2 regions of the Clostridium sp. JNZ J1-5 genome follow, and region 1 is predicted to be linked to the other one. Evidence: riboswitches for the same ligand, from Rfam matches in the RefSeq annotation. Region 1 holds a riboswitch; the other holds the start of a gene.
What was found. Region 1 has a riboswitch for thiamine pyrophosphate ahead of thiD (bifunctional hydroxymethylpyrimidine kinase/phosphomethylpyrimidine kinase). Riboswitches for the same ligand answer to the same signal wherever they lie in the genome.

Region 1 (7,932 bases):
GTAATATTTAATTAAATCTATTTTGTATTGGGGGAAATTTAAATGATAGATAAAGATATACATATTCTAGAAGGCATATGCGAATCTCTTCCCTACTTAAACCCTATAACACGAGATGATATAGCTTTCTCCGTAACTGATTTAGAAAAATGTATAGCCTATATCCCAGCTAATAATTTTAATTTAAATGTAAAAGTTGGGGACTCTATTTTAGACTCTAAAATTATAATAAATTGTATAAACACTGGAAAAATCATTAAGGATAGTGTACCAAAAGAAATATTTGGAGTAGATATAAAATTATTTGCCCATCCTATAAAAAATCATGAGGGAAAAATTATAGGTTCCATAACTTCAGCTATTGATCTTAATGAAAGCTTAGAATTAATTAATGAAATTAACGAACTTGCTGTATCTACTGAACAGGCTAATGAAAGTATAGATCAAGTAGCAGCAAGTGCTACAATTCTTGCTAAGTCCGGTCAAACAGCCACTGAAAAAGTTCAAGAAACTTTGAAAAAATCATTACAGACTAATGAAGCTTTAGAACTTATAAAAAATATATCCTCACAAATAAACTTATTAGGTTTAAATGCTGCAATTGAAGCTGCAAGAGCTGGTGATCAAGGAAGAGGATTTGGAGTTGTAGCAAGTGAAATTCGTAAGCTTGCAAATCAAAGTCAAGAATCTGTAAACAAAATAAAAAAGATACTTGAGGATATAAATAATGCCGTTCATCAAATAAGTACTGATATTGATAACGTAGCTTCCATAAGTCAAGAACAAGCTGCTTCCACCGAAGAAATAGCATCAGCTTTAGAAAATATTCATAATGCTACAAAGCACTTAGAAATTTTCTCAAAAAAATTTAGCTAACATATAATAAATATGTGATTATTAACGTGAAAGAGACTATATTAGTTTTTTTATTAGCCCTAATATAGTCTCTTATTTTAAACAAAATTATAATTTTTCAAATAATGTTTTAACTCCTGTAATCAGCTACATATCTATTAAAATTCCACTTACTTAAAAATTTTTCAGCACTTTCATATCCTGATTCAAATAGTTTATTAGCTAAATCCTTAGTAATATTAATTTGAGTAGTTCCTACATTTAATGTTGGTATTGGTATAGTTCTCACCCAATCTTTATTTTTAATATATATTTCTTCATTTTTATTTATCATTGCACTAATTACATCAAATGTAAAAGATATAATATCTGTTTTTCCACCTGCTGTAAATGTTTTTTTATCTTCTATGAGCTTCATACCAAAGGTTGGCCATCTAGGTTTATTATTTACATCAAAAACCCATATAGGATAATTACTTAAAATCCCTCCATCTACTATAAAACTCACTTCATTTTTATAACTCAGTTTTACAGGTTTGAATATAAAAGGCATACTGATACTCATTCTAACAACTTTGGCAATTTCAAATTCCATTGGATCAATATCATATTTTATTAAATCATCTGGAGCTATCAGCATATCTCCTTTAGTTATGTCAGAAATGATTATTTTAAGATACGATTTACCTTCTACGCTCAAATCTTTAAATTTTGTTTTTCCTTTAGCCTCTAAAAGTTCTCCTATGTATTTTTCTATTGGATCTCCTGAATATACCCCCCTATCTTTGAAGAGTGTAATAAAATTTTTTGCAAACATCAATGGTCTAATTTTTTTCAATTTATTATTATCTAAAAACTCATTATAATTAAGATTCATTATAATATCTTTTAATTCTCTGCAGCTATATCCTGCAGCTAATAATGCTGCTACAATAGCTCCTGCTGAAGATCCTGCAAAATTTTTTATATTATACCCTTTGTCCTGAAGACAACATGCTGCACCAACTAACCCAATAGCTTTCATTCCTCCACCTTCAAAAACAGCATCTATATTCATATAATCACCCCTTAGTATATAAGATATGTAAATAAAAACAGCTGTTGATAATTTTATTTAATAATTAATTATGAAACAACTTATGTACAATCCAATAGTTTATGGTATAATTTATATAGATAAAATTAAATATACGTATTGCAGGGGTGCCTATAATGGCTGAGAGGAACATATTCTAACCCTTTGAACCTGAAACTAGATAACACTAGCGTAGGAAGCAATGAAGAAGTTTATATAGTATATATAGCTCCTTTTGCTTTGTGCATAAGGAGCTTTGATATTATAAATAACTATTTGTTACTATAAAACACCTATGCAATCTTATCTCTGTATGGTGTTATTTTTTTCATCAAGAAAGGATGGGTATTATGATAAAAGTATTAACTATTGCCGGTTCCGATAGCTGTGGAGGAGCCGGAATACAAGCAGATTTAAAGACTATGAGTGCACTTGGAGTATATGGAATGAGTGTAATTTGTGCTGTAACAGCTCAAAATACTCAAGGAGTTACTGCAGTTCAAGAAATTAGTAAAGAAATTGTGGAAGCTCAAATGAGAGCAATTTTTGATGATATTGAAGTAGACGCTGTAAAAATAGGAATGGTATCTAATTCAGAAATAATACGAACTATAAAAAATATATTACTTGAATATAAAGTTAAAAACATCGTTTTAGATCCAGTTATGATATCTAAAAGTGGATATCATCTTTTAAAGCCTGAAGCAGTTGATGAATTGAAAAGTTTAATCCAAATTGCTGATATTGTAACCCCTAATATTCCTGAGGCTGAAGAACTTACAGGAATGAAAATAACATGTGAAGAAGACATGAAAGTAGCTGCCTTAAAAATAAAAGATTATGGAGTAAAAAATGTATTAGTTAAGGGTGGACATAGATGTAATAACTCAACAGATATCTTATGTTATGGAGATGAATTCTTAACACTGGAGGGAAAAAGAATAGATACTATTAACACTCACGGTACTGGCTGCACACTTTCTTCAGCAATTGCAAGTTTTCTAGCTAAAGGCTATTCTATTAATCATTCTGTTAAATTAGGAAAATATTACATAAAAATGGCAATTGAAAATTCTTTTCCTATAGGTCATGGAGTTGGACCTGTTGGCCATTTTATAGACTTATATAAAAAAGCTAATGTTAAATATGAATAATAAATAAATTACAAACTTACAAAACTAAATTTACTTAATTGGGGGAATTAATATGATTAACAGTGTTTCTAAAACTTTAAAAAAAGTTAGACAAACTACACCTCTTGTACATGCCTTAACAAACTATGTAACTATCAATGACTGCGCTAACATACTATTAGCCTATGGAGCATCTCCTGCTATGGCTGAAGCTTACGATGAATGCTACGATTTTGCAAAAATTGCTTCTTCTATCTATATAAACGTAGGAACTCTTACTAAAGAACAAGAACAAGCTATGCTTATGGCTGCTCTTTCTGCTAAAAATAATAATATTCCAGTAATTTTGGATCCAGTTGCCTGCGGAGCTATAAAAAGAAAAATAGATTTCATTGAAAGACTTTTTGAAATTGGTAAGGTAGATATAATTAAAGGAAACCTTGGAGAAATAAAATATTTAGCTGGTTATGAAGCTAAAACTAGAGGTGTAGATTCTATAGATGATGGAAGTAATTCAGTAGAAGCTTGTATATCTCTTGCTAAAAAACATAATTGCATAGTTGCTGCTACAGGGGCTGAAGATATAGTTACTGACGGTGAAAGAACAGCCATAATTAAAAATGGCACAAGTCTTTTAACATTAGTTACAGGGGCAGGATGTATGGTAGGAGCACTTACAGCTGCTACTGCTGCTGTAGAAGAAGACAAGTTTATAGCTGCTGTAGCTTCAGTTTTATCTATGAATTTAGCTGGAGAACATGCAGAAAAAGTAGCTAATACTCCTGGAAGCTTTAAGGTTAAACTTATAGATGAAATATACTTATTAAAAGATGAAGATATTGTGAAGGAAGGTAAAATTCAATGGATATAGATTACAAATTATATTTAATTACTGATAGATCCTTTTTAAATGGAAGAAACTTAAAGCAGTGTGTTGAAGATGCTATAAAATCTGGAGTAACGCTAGTACAAGTAAGAGAAAAGGATGTATCTACAAGAGAATTTTATGAGATTGCAAAAGAAGTTAAAGAAATTACATCAAAATATAATATTCCTATACTAATAAACGATAGAATTGATATAGCCTTAGCTATAGATGCTGATGGAGTTCACCTTGGTCAAAGTGATATGCCTATAGAATTTGCTAGAAAAATACTAGGCAAAGATAAAATCATAGGAATTTCCGCTAACACTTTAGAAGAAGCCCTAGAAGCGCAAGAAGCTGGTGCTGATTACGTTGGTCTTGGTGCCGTTTTCTATACTGGTACTAAGAAAGATATTAAAGAACCTATGGGACTTGAAGGGCTAAAACATATTGTAGATAATATCAATATACCTTCTGTGGCTATAGGTGGAATAAACCATGAAAACGCTAAGTCAGTTATATCCACTGGAGTTAACGGGCTTTCAATTATATCCTGTATTTTAGGCAGCGATGACATAGCCTTTGCAACAAAAGAATTATCAAAATTTTTCTATGAATAAACTTTTCATGGTAAAAAAAGGGCTTGAATTCTTAGTTATACTATAAGGATTCAAGCCCTTTTATTTTATTCATCTAATTCTAAAACACTCTCACCGTAATACTCATTATTCTCTAACTTTTCAGTATAATTTTTTATATTTTTTATTCTCTCTTCTACCTTTTCGTCTAACTTTTCTTTACATTCAGCTTCTTTTCCTATAACGCGGCCATCTTTGCATTTGTAAAAAAATTCTATTTTCATCCATGACACCTCCTACTATTATATATTATTATTAAAGGAGGTTTATGCTTTATATTGCCCACCTGTTGTTTTTGTTTTGTTAAAGTATAGTTCTATTTTTGATTACTCTGGTTCCACTTAATCCTCTTAATGCATCTTTAGCTTTATTTAAAGAAGCTATTATAGCAACTTTATTTTCTCCAAAAAGTACAAACTTTTTAGCAGCCTCAACCTTAGGCAGCATACTTCCTTGAGCAAACTGTCCTTGAATTATATACTCATCTAGTTCTGCAACTGTAACTTCTGATAATTCACTTTCATTAGGCTTATTATAATTAATACAAACCCTATTCACAGCAGTTAATATTAATAGCATGTCAGCATTTATTGTTTCTGCCAACTTTTCTGCTGCAAAATCTTTATCTATAACAGCTGCAATTCCCCTAGTTTTTTCACCTTCATATACTACCGGTATTCCTCCTCCTCCACAGGATATTGTTACTATTCCAGAATCAGCCATTGATTTTATGGCTTGCTTCTCTAATATATCTATAGGCTTAGGGGATGGCACCACTCTTCTATATCCTCTTCCAGCATCTTCTTTCATGATATAGCCATTTTCCTTTGTTAGTTTTTCTGCCTCTTCCTTTGAATAAAACTTTCCAATTGGTTTTGTTGGGTTGTTAAAAGCACTATCGTTTATGTCTACTATTACCTGAGTAATAATAGTTCCAACTGCCTTTTGTAAATTCCTAAATTTTAACTCATCTTCAATAGAATTTTGAAGATGATATCCTATATATCCCTGTGAATATGCACCACAAACATCTAAAGGCATTAATATATTTGTTTCTGAATCATACTTATATGCTGATTCAACAGAGCTGACAATTTGTCCTACTTGAGGGCCATTTCCATGTACTATAGATATATCATGACCCTCTTCAATTAAATCCACTATAGCCTTAGCTGTTTTTCTACAAGTTTCAAGTTGGCTTTTTGAAGAGGCATCCTTAGGGTTTAATTGAAGTGCATTTCCCCCCAAGGCTAAAACTATTTTCATTTATTTTCCTCCCATTGTAAGAACCATAACAGCTTTTGCAGTATGAATTCTATTTTCTGCTTCATCATAAACTACTGAATGAGGTCCATCTATTACTGAATCCTCAACTTCGTTATTTCTATCTGCTGGAAGCGCATGCATGTAGACAGAATTTTTATTAGTAAGAGCCATCATTTCTTCTGTGCACTTCCATCCCTTATAGGATTCTAGTAAATCATCTACAACTTCATTGCTTTGGTTATTAACCCAGCTTCCCCAGTTTTTAGGGATTACTACGTCTGCTCCTCTATACGCCTCTTCCATGTCATGAGTTATTCTAAATCTTCCACCATTTTCTTCTGCATTTTTCTTAGCTTTTTCTATTACCCAGTCTGGTAAATCATATCCTTCTGGATAAGCTAAAGTTACATCCATGCCAAACCTTGGGAATAATAGCACTTGAGATACCGGAACTGATATTGGTTTTTTATGAGTAGTTGCGTAAGCCCAAATTACAGAAACCTTTAAGCGTTTTGTATCATCAAATTTTTCTTTTATTGTCATAAGATCTGCAAGCCCTTGCATTGGGTGATAAAGGTCACATTGTAGATTCATTATTGGAACTGAAGAGTGCTCAGCCATTTCTCTTAAATATTTATTTCCTACTCCCCAGAAGCAGTTTCTACATGCTATAGCATGACCAAATCTTGAAAGTATTACAGCTGTATCCTTTGCAGATTCTCCATGGGAGATTTGCATAGTACTTGTATCAAGATAGTTTGCATGTCCTCCAAGTTGAGCTATACCTGCTTCCATAGAGTTTCTTGTTCTAGTTGACTGTTCAAAGAACATTAAAAACATAGTTTGATATGGTAAATATGGAGTTGTAACTCCCATAGCCATCTTTTTCTTTAAATCCCATGCTACTTCAAGCATAGTTTCAATTTCTTCTTTAGTATAGTCCTCTAGTGTTATAAAATGTCTTCCTCTAAATACTGTTTGCATTATAGGATCCTCCTTAATCTTTTAAATTGTTTCTATTTTTATTTTATTTTTGTTTATTTCCATACTCATTTACATATAATTTTGGAATAATTGCATACATAGCAGCACATTTAACCAGCTCGCTTTTCCATGTCTTTTCATTTGGTGCATGTGCTTGGTCTTCATGTCCTGGACCAAATCCTATACATGGTATTCCATACCTTCCCATTATTGAAACTCCATTAGTTGAAAATGTCCATTTATCTACAAATGGTTCTTCTTTGAACAATTTTTTATAAGAATCTACTAGTGTCTTACATGCCTCATCCTCTTCTGGTAGAACCCATGAAGGGAAATAGGATTCTGTAGGGTATACTAATCCTGTATATGATGGTCTTTCGTAAGTGTATATTTCTACTTCTGCCTTTGATGCCTTTACAGATGGAAGATTTCTAATTTGTTGAAGAGCATGCTCCCAAGTTTCTCCATCTGTTAACCTTCTATCTATGGAAATACTACAACCATCAGCTACTGCACATCTTGATGGAGATGAGAAAAATATTTCAGATACTGTTAAACTGCCTTTTCCTAAAAATTCATCATCTTTAAGATTTTCAGCTAGCGCTCTTAGCTCAGTTAATATAGGCGCCATTTTAAATATTGCATTATCCCCTCTCTCTGGAGCAGAACCATGACAACTCACTCCACGAGTTGTAACTTTTATTTCCATTCTCCCTCTTTGTCCTCTATATATATTGCAGGAAGTAGGTTCTGTAATAACTACAAATTCAGGTTTAATCTCATCTTCCTTTATAATATATTGCCAGCACAATCCATCACAGTCTTCCTCCTGAACTGTTCCTGTAACTAATAATGTGTAATCATCCTCAAGATTTAGATCTTTTATTATCTTTCCTGCATAAACCATGGATGCCATACCACCCCCTTGGTCACTTGCTCCTCTTCCTAAGATTATCTCTTCATCTTCATATCCTTCATAAGGGTTGTAATTCCAGAGATTAGCATCTCCTACTCCAACAGTATCAATATGAGCATCCATAGCAATTACATGCCTTCCATGGCCTATATATCCTAAAATATTTCCCATAGGATCAATATCTACTTTGTCAAATCCAA
Region 2 (7,932 bases), 1.4 Mb from region 1:
ATGGCTGTTAATAACGATCATAATTTTTTGCTTAAATATGGTATAGTTATAGTAATAATTAATTCAATAAAAGGGGTATATAATGAGTACTAACATTCCAGATATTATAATTCCACTTTTAAATGAATATGTAAGAAAATTAAAAACAGAGCTAGGTAATATATTCTATGGCTTATATCTTTATAACTCTATTGCTCTAGGTGCCTTCGATTCTAAAAAAAGTGATATAGACTTTGTAGTTATATTAAAAAAAGACTTTTCTATGCAAGATGTAAAACGGCTAGAATTCATACATAAAGGTCTATTAAAAAAATATCCTTATGCAAAAAAAATGGAGGGTATGTATATACCTTTTGAAAGCATAGGAAAAAGCAATGAAGAAATTAAGCCCTATTTTTTTATTGCTAATAGCAAGCTGCACCTGCAAGGTCCAGGCTATTATGATATAAACTATATAACTTGGTGGACTTTAAAATATAATGGGATTGCTTTTGATAGCCCAGGAATTAAGACTCTGCATATAGATGTCACTTGGGAAAACCTATTAGAGACATTGGAATATAATTTAAATGTATATTGGAAAAGTAAGCTGCAAAAAAACTTTATTTTTTTAATAGATTCTTATATAGAATTTTCTATTATGACACTCTGTAGAATACTTTATACCTTAAAAAATAAAACCATTATATCTAAATCTGATTCCATACAGTTCGCAATTAAAATCCTTCCCAGTAAATTTCATCTTATTCTGAAAGAATCATTACGTATTAGGGAAGATATCTCCAAGGCATCTCTATTTCGCTCTAGGATAAAGAGAGCTAAAGAGGCTAAAGAACTAATTGAATATATAATTGAGTATTGTAATTTTAAATATAAATTGTAGATGACTATCATTTTTAGATTAACTTAGTGGAATATTGTACTAATTCATCTTGAAAAAACCTTATAGTCATATTATAATAGACTAAAGAATATAATTTAATATAAACTAAAAGGGAGTAGCAATAGCATTTACCGCTATAATAAAGACAACAGTACGGCAAACGCCTGTCTTTATTACTCTAATATTTTGAAATTAGAGAGCAAGACTTTTAGTTTAATATATCTAGTGATGTATTAAACTAAATATCTTGCTCTTTTTATTTTATAATTTTAAGGGGGAATTTTTGAATGACATTTTTATTATTAATTTTAGGTTTTACTTTACTTATTAAAGGTGCAAACTATTTTGTAGATGGTTCATCTTCTATTGCAAGGATTTTTAAAATCCCATCCATAATTATCGGTCTTACTATTGTGGCTTTTGGAACCAGTGCTCCTGAGCTTGCTGTTAACATTAGTGCTGTAATGAAAGACTCAAGTAGTATAGCTATAGGTAATATAGTTGGTTCTAATATTGTTAATATACTCTTAATTCTTGGTATTACATCATTAATTAAGCCTGTTGATCTTACTTTAAGTACCTTAAAAAAAGACTTCCCATTTTTAATAATAACTACTTTAACTTTATCCGTGCTTTCATTAGATGTATTTAGAAATGATCTACCAACTCAACTATCTAGATTAGATGGTGCATTATTGCTTGGATTATTTGGAGTATTCTTCTATTATCTAATAAAATCAACTATTCGTTCTAAAGAAGCCTTAGAAAAAACTGATGTGAAAGATAGCATAGAAAAAAAATCTCTGCTAAAAAACATCTTACTTGCAGCTCTTGGTTTAACAGCAATTATTATAGGTGGCAATATAGTAGTTGAACAAAGTGTAATAATTGCTAGAAATTTTGGTATTAGTGAAAGAATTATTGGCCTTACAATAGTTGCAGTGGGTACATCTCTCCCTGAATTAGTAACATCAGTGGTTGCAGCTTTAAAAAATGAAAGTGAAATAGCCATAGGAAATATTATTGGATCTAATATATTTAATATATTGTTTATCCTAGGAATATCATCATTTATTAAACCTCTCCCAGTAGATGCTGGAAGTTATTTTGATATTATCTTCTTAATGGCAGCAACTCTACTAACTTATATAGTTTCTATGACTAAGAAAAAGGTATCTAGATCAGAAGGAGTTCTGTTATCCTTATTCTATGTTGCATATGTTGGCTATATTATTACTCAATTTTAATAAAAAGAGCTATTTTGGATATCAATCCAAAATAGCTCTTTTTATAATACATTTAATATTTTCTTTTTTATTTCATTAAACTCCATAGAAGTAACTATATTCTTATCTTTTCTATTATCTAAATCAACAATTATTTCCTCTTTTATCCTTGCTGGCTTATCAGATAATATATATATCCTATCTGATAGAAAAATAGCTTCCTCAATATCGTGAGTTATAAATACTACTGTGGAATTCAAGTTCTTCATTACATCTAAAAGCCAAAAATGCATTTTATTTCTTGTAATTGCATCTAAAGCTCCAAAAGGTTCATCAAGCAGCATAATATCTTGAGAAAACATATATGTTCTAAGAAGTGCAGCCCTCTGTCTCATTCCTCCAGATAATTGATGAGGATAATTATACTCAAATCCCTCAAGTCCGAAGGGCTTGAAGTATTCTATAACCATTTCTCTAGCTCTATTTATTTTTTCACCCTTTATTACAAGAGGAATAGCTACATTGTCTATTATTTTCTTCCATGGAAGAAGTAAATCTTTTTGGTACATATAACTTACCCTTCCTACCTTACCAGTATAATCTTCTCCATCAATTATAACTTTGCCGCTATCTGCATCTAAAAGTCCTGAAACCATATTGAAAATTGTGCTTTTTCCGCTACCGCTTGGGCCCAATATACTTACAAACTCATTTTCGTTTACATGAAAGCTTATATCATCTATTACAGTAGTTTCTTCAAACTTCTTTTTTAGATTTTCTACTCTTAGCTTCTCCCTATTGTGGCAAATATTCATTTGTAAAAGCCTCTTTTGCATCCATGTTTTTAGGAATTAGCTTCTTTTCGTAAAGGAATTGAGTGTAATTATTCCAAACTTCTTCTTTCATTTCTCCCCATCTTTTAGCATCAGCTTTGTATTCCTTTGCTAGATACTTTTGGCTTGCAACTACTAATTTTGCATCTATCTCTGGAACTGCCTTTACAAGAATATTAGCACTATCTTCTGGATTTTGTATTGCATATTCATATCCTTTAGTTGTAGCCTTTAAGAATTTCTTTACAAGTTCAGGATTGTTTTTAATAGTATCTTCATTTGATATTATAACTGGAGTATAGTAATCCATTCTCTTATCCAGCTTTCTTAGCTCTATGTAGTTTATTGGAAATCCTTTCAACTCTGCTTGTATCCCTGTCCATCCATAAAAAATCCATTCAAAATCTATATTTTTCTTAGTTACAGTAAAGAAATCATCTGAACCTGCATCAACGGTCTTTAGTTTTGAAAAATCAGCTCCTGCTCCTTGCATCAAAGCTTTTAAAATTGCCTGCTCAGATGGCGAACCCCATCCTCCATAAACCTTTCCTTCAAAATCTTTAGGTGATACTATATTTTTCTCCTTTGGTGATGCAAAGCCTGATGTATTATGTTGAATTATCGCCGCTATTGCTTTAATTGGAAGAGGATTTTGTGCTGTTTTTGCATAAGTTACTTCCTCTTGATAACTTATTCCAAACTGTCCCTTTTTAGCTGCAATTAGGTCTGCTGCTCCCCCTTCTGAAGGCTGTATTATTTCAACATCTAATCCTTCTTCTTTAAAAAAGCCCTTATCTCTAGCCACATATAAGCCCGTGTGATTAGTATTAGGGACCCAATCTAGTATAACTGTAACCTTTTGCAATTCTTTAGATTTACTTGTATCTTTATTTTCCTGATTTTTATTTCCGCATCCAGAAAATAATGCTAGTGAAAATATTGCCATTGTTGCTATTGCAATAATTTTTTTCTTCATCTTTATACCTCCAAATTTATTTAATTCCTTTAGACTTTTTATTCCATGGTGTTAATAGATATTGTATAAAATATAAAATACCAAATAGAATCATACTTAAAGCTATTATTATTATTGTAACTGCAAAGACTTTATCTATAGCAAAAGATTTTTTTACTCTCATCATATAAAATCCAAGCCCTGCATCTCCTCCAACCCATTCTCCAATTATTGCTCCCATAATACTATATGTAGCAGCAATTCTAAGTCCTGAGAAAAAGTTAACTATTGTTGCTGGGAATTTTACTACTTTAAAAATCTGCATTTTGCTTGCTCCCATTGACTTTAAAAGATTTATCATATCTTTATCTACAGAATCAAGTCCATCCATAAGACTTATAACTATAGGGAAAAAGCATACTAAAACCACCACAATTATTTTTGGAGTAATTCCAAATCCAAACCACATTCCAAATAGTGGTGCTAATACTATGGTAGGAATTGTTTGAGATACTATAAGTACAGGATAAATACTTCTTCTTATAACTTTAATGTTATCCATTAGTATTGCTAATATTATAGATATTAGTATTGACACTATAAAACCTAACAGTGCTTCTTTTAGTGTTGTATAAATGTGTCCTTTTATAGAAGGAAGTATTTTAAATAAAGCAGAAATGACATCTGTAGGGGATGGAAGTACATATCTTTCAACAATTCCGCCATCAATAATAAACTGCCATATCAAAAGTAATATTACTTGAAATAATATTGGTATTAAATTATTTTTTATATTTATAAACTTTTTCATTCATTGTCACGCCTTCAGGTTTATAATCTATTTTTACTATGGAAATAACTCTAGCTGCTCCTTCTCTAACACATATATCCTGAGCTTTTTTTACTATTTCTAAAAGAGTATCTAACTCACCCTCCATAGTAGTTTCCATAGGCCCAACTTCATATTTTACTCCACAGGATTCTATATATTCTATAACCTTATCAACCACAGGATATATATCCTTCTCCTCTACTACTGGTAATACTTGAAGACTTACATTAACATTTGCCATTACACTTTCCTCCTTCATTTTATAAATAAGAAAATTTATTTTAAGATTAGTCAATATTTACTTTGGTAAATATTTTAAATCTTTGCAAAACAAAAATCCCTTTTATCCTGAAAAGATAAAGGGATTGTATAAATTAAACATATACAAGAGTGTTACTTACAACTATATAATACTCTCCCTACGCCGGCATTATCCGTTCAGGTTCCAAGGGTCGAAACTATCTTGCTTCCTCTCAGCCAAGTTATTGGCTCCCCCGTCTTGTAACTATTTTTTAACTTAACTATATATTACATAATAAATATATTAATGTCAATTAATATAAAAAAGTCCTTAGAATTAGGTCAATTCGTTACCTTGCTTCATAAAAATCGCCCCTTAATTTTAATATGAATATTTAATTATTATTAAGTAACACAATGGAAATATTTTTTTCAATAATTTTCTCCATTTCCTCAATAGAATAGTCTCTTATTTCAGATAAGCCATTTAAAACCTCTCTTATTAATAACGGCCTTCCTCGTCTACCGCTAAGCCATTCTTCTCCGCCAGGGTTATCAGTTTCTGTTAGCAATTTTTCTATAGGTATAGCCTTTGCCACACTTTTTATTTGGTCTGAATATATAACTTGTGAACTTACAGTAAAAAAATATCCTCTATCTATAAGTTTATATAGTATATCAAATGGTCCAGAATACCAGTGAATAATGGCTTTATCTATTTTAAATTTATATAAGCTTTCCAGTATTTCTTTTTCTGCTCCCTTAGTATGAATATTTATAAATTTATCTTCTTTTTTAGCTCTATGAAGAAAAAATTCAAATACCTTTATCTGCGCTTCTTTATTTTCTAAACTATTATCCGTCCAATAAAAATCTAATCCAATTTCCCCAATTATCTTGGAATTATATATGTGCTCTTCTAAAATATCTAATTTATTATAATAATCTAATGCTTTCCAAGGATGAATTCCAAAAGAAGGAATTATAAATTTGCTTTTGCAGCTGATTTCTAGATTCTTAAAATAAGATTCTATATCCATAGAATTCGATAGAGTAAGTATTTTATTTCTATTTATTTCCTCTATCACTCCACCTATTTCATTTTCTTTATATTGATCTAAGTGAGTATGTGCATCAACTAACATAGTATCATCTCTCTTTACTTATTTGAAACTCCTCTTCATTTCTTTAGAGGGGTAAGCTATTCACTCAAAATTAAACTTCGGGTTCACTGCTTAACTTTAACTATATTATACATTATATAATTATATTTATAACTTAAGTTTTACAAAACTAAAAATTGAATTGTCACTATTATCAAAAATAAATATGGCACACTGACTTTTTCCGTGTTAAATATAAGTTGCGACACAAATATTACACTGGAGGTGGTCAGTATACCAAATAAATTTAATAATCTTATTGTATCCATTAATGATGAACTTTACAATTACTTAAATGATGTAAATTATTGAAACTAACTACAAATATCTTAAAATACACTTAAGGTTTGATGAATATAAGATTCAAGGTATACTCTCTATCGATAGATACTTTCTGCTTAATTCTTAGCAATAAATTTCATAGAGCTTTATAGGATATACCATCTTAATGATCTTGAAACCATTGGCGATACTATAAAATCTATAAAAAACCTAGCGGCTAAAGAACTATTGTGCTTTGTTTATAAACAAGCTAAAATTAGCTTCTTATACAATGTTGTAAGTTATTTATAAGGTAAATCTGAACATAAGTACTGTTATTTCATTCATACTTAGGAACTCAAATCTATAAATGGGTTTTTAACTTTTTAAATTAAAGAAGTTAAGTTAATAATTAAACACTAATGATTTAATATAAAATTTTATATTTATATAATAGAATAAACATAATAAATAAAGCTAGTGAAGGAATAGAGAATAAAAAAATATTTGTAGATAATTTTAACCGTTTTTTTCTTTCTTCTGCATTTTCAACTGCTGTCCTGCGATATATATTTTCACTTAACAGGCCTGAAATTATAGCACTAACTGCTAAAGATCCAATTCCTAAAATTGCTGTAAGCTTTATAAAAAGATATACTTCAAATATTGTAATAGAAATAATAAAAAGTATTATATCGGTTATAAATCCATAAAGTAAAAACCTCATTTTATCACTCCCCATTTTTTTACTAATATAGAATATGATTTATATTATATCATAATTTATATTTTATATAAATAATACAATTATTGAATAATTAATAATATATGTATATAATTTCAAAGTATTATATTTACAAATAGGTTTCTATATGGTAATATATGAATAAATATTCAAAAGGAGGTATTTTTATGATAAAATTCAAAAAAATTTTAATTTCAACTTTAACATGTGTTTTAATGTTAAGTGGAACATCAGCACTAGCAACTGAAAAGGTTACTAATATTGATGAAGAAAAAGAAGTAATTTTAGTACAAAATATGGAGGAAAAAGACTTATCTAAATTATTTTTAAAAGCCAAATTTGAAACTGATTTAAAAGGCAAAGATGAAGTAATTAAAGATTCAAAAGGAAATATTGTATATAAAACTTCTCAGACACTAAAAAAATCTAAAAATAAAAAAGGTGAAATAGATGAAAAGGTAGCAGTTACTACATTCAGCAAAATAGATATCCCTTCAAATGATATAACTCCACTTACAAATAATATAACTTCACTTACATTGTCATCATCTAAGGGTGATGGAAAGTGGGATTCTTCTTATTCTGCATATTTATATTCAACAGTATATTATACAAAATTAACTTATAATAATAAAAGTTGTGCCAAAATGGATTATTCAACAGGTGGTGTTTCTGATCTGAATTCAGGTGTACAAGTTCAAAGTATGCTTGTAAGAATTGGACAAGTTAGTGCTTATTGGCCATCAACAACATCTCAAGTAAAAGAAACTTATTATTATGGAGGAACCTTCACT

Region 2: it holds a riboswitch for thiamine pyrophosphate, as region 1 does, so the genes downstream of both, ACWW38_RS08735 (thiamine-binding protein) here and thiD (bifunctional hydroxymethylpyrimidine kinase/phosphomethylpyrimidine kinase) in region 1, are expected to answer to the same signal.

What each region holds. Positions count from the first base shown of each region.
Region 1 covers NZ_CM132773.1:3,220,171-3,228,102, reverse strand. The annotation lists gene ACWW38_RS15415 (methyl-accepting chemotaxis protein) at 43-876, shown strand; gene ACWW38_RS15410 (patatin-like phospholipase family protein) at 986-1,912, opposite strand; TPP riboswitch at 2,045-2,146, shown strand; gene thiD (bifunctional hydroxymethylpyrimidine kinase/phosphomethylpyrimidine kinase) at 2,281-3,084, shown strand; gene thiM (hydroxyethylthiazole kinase) at 3,137-3,934, shown strand; gene thiE (thiamine phosphate synthase) at 3,925-4,548, shown strand; gene ACWW38_RS15390 (hypothetical protein) at 4,614-4,790, opposite strand; gene arcC (carbamate kinase) at 4,870-5,832, opposite strand; gene ACWW38_RS15380 (ornithine carbamoyltransferase) at 5,833-6,816, opposite strand; gene ACWW38_RS15375 (YgeY family selenium metabolism-linked hydrolase) at 6,860-7,932, opposite strand, start outside.
Region 2 covers NZ_CM132773.1:1,803,263-1,811,194, forward strand. The annotation lists gene ACWW38_RS08710 (aminoglycoside adenylyltransferase domain-containing protein) at 83-883, shown strand; gene ACWW38_RS08715 (calcium/sodium antiporter) at 1,171-2,130, shown strand; gene ACWW38_RS08720 (ABC transporter ATP-binding protein) at 2,172-2,924, opposite strand; gene ACWW38_RS08725 (ABC transporter substrate-binding protein) at 2,905-3,918, opposite strand; gene ACWW38_RS08730 (ABC transporter permease) at 3,935-4,708, opposite strand; gene ACWW38_RS08735 (thiamine-binding protein) at 4,680-4,970, opposite strand; TPP riboswitch at 5,127-5,235, opposite strand; gene ACWW38_RS08740 (TatD family hydrolase) at 5,365-6,114, opposite strand; gene ACWW38_RS08745 (DUF5316 family protein) at 6,821-7,120, opposite strand; gene ACWW38_RS08750 (hypothetical protein) at 7,306-7,932, shown strand, end outside.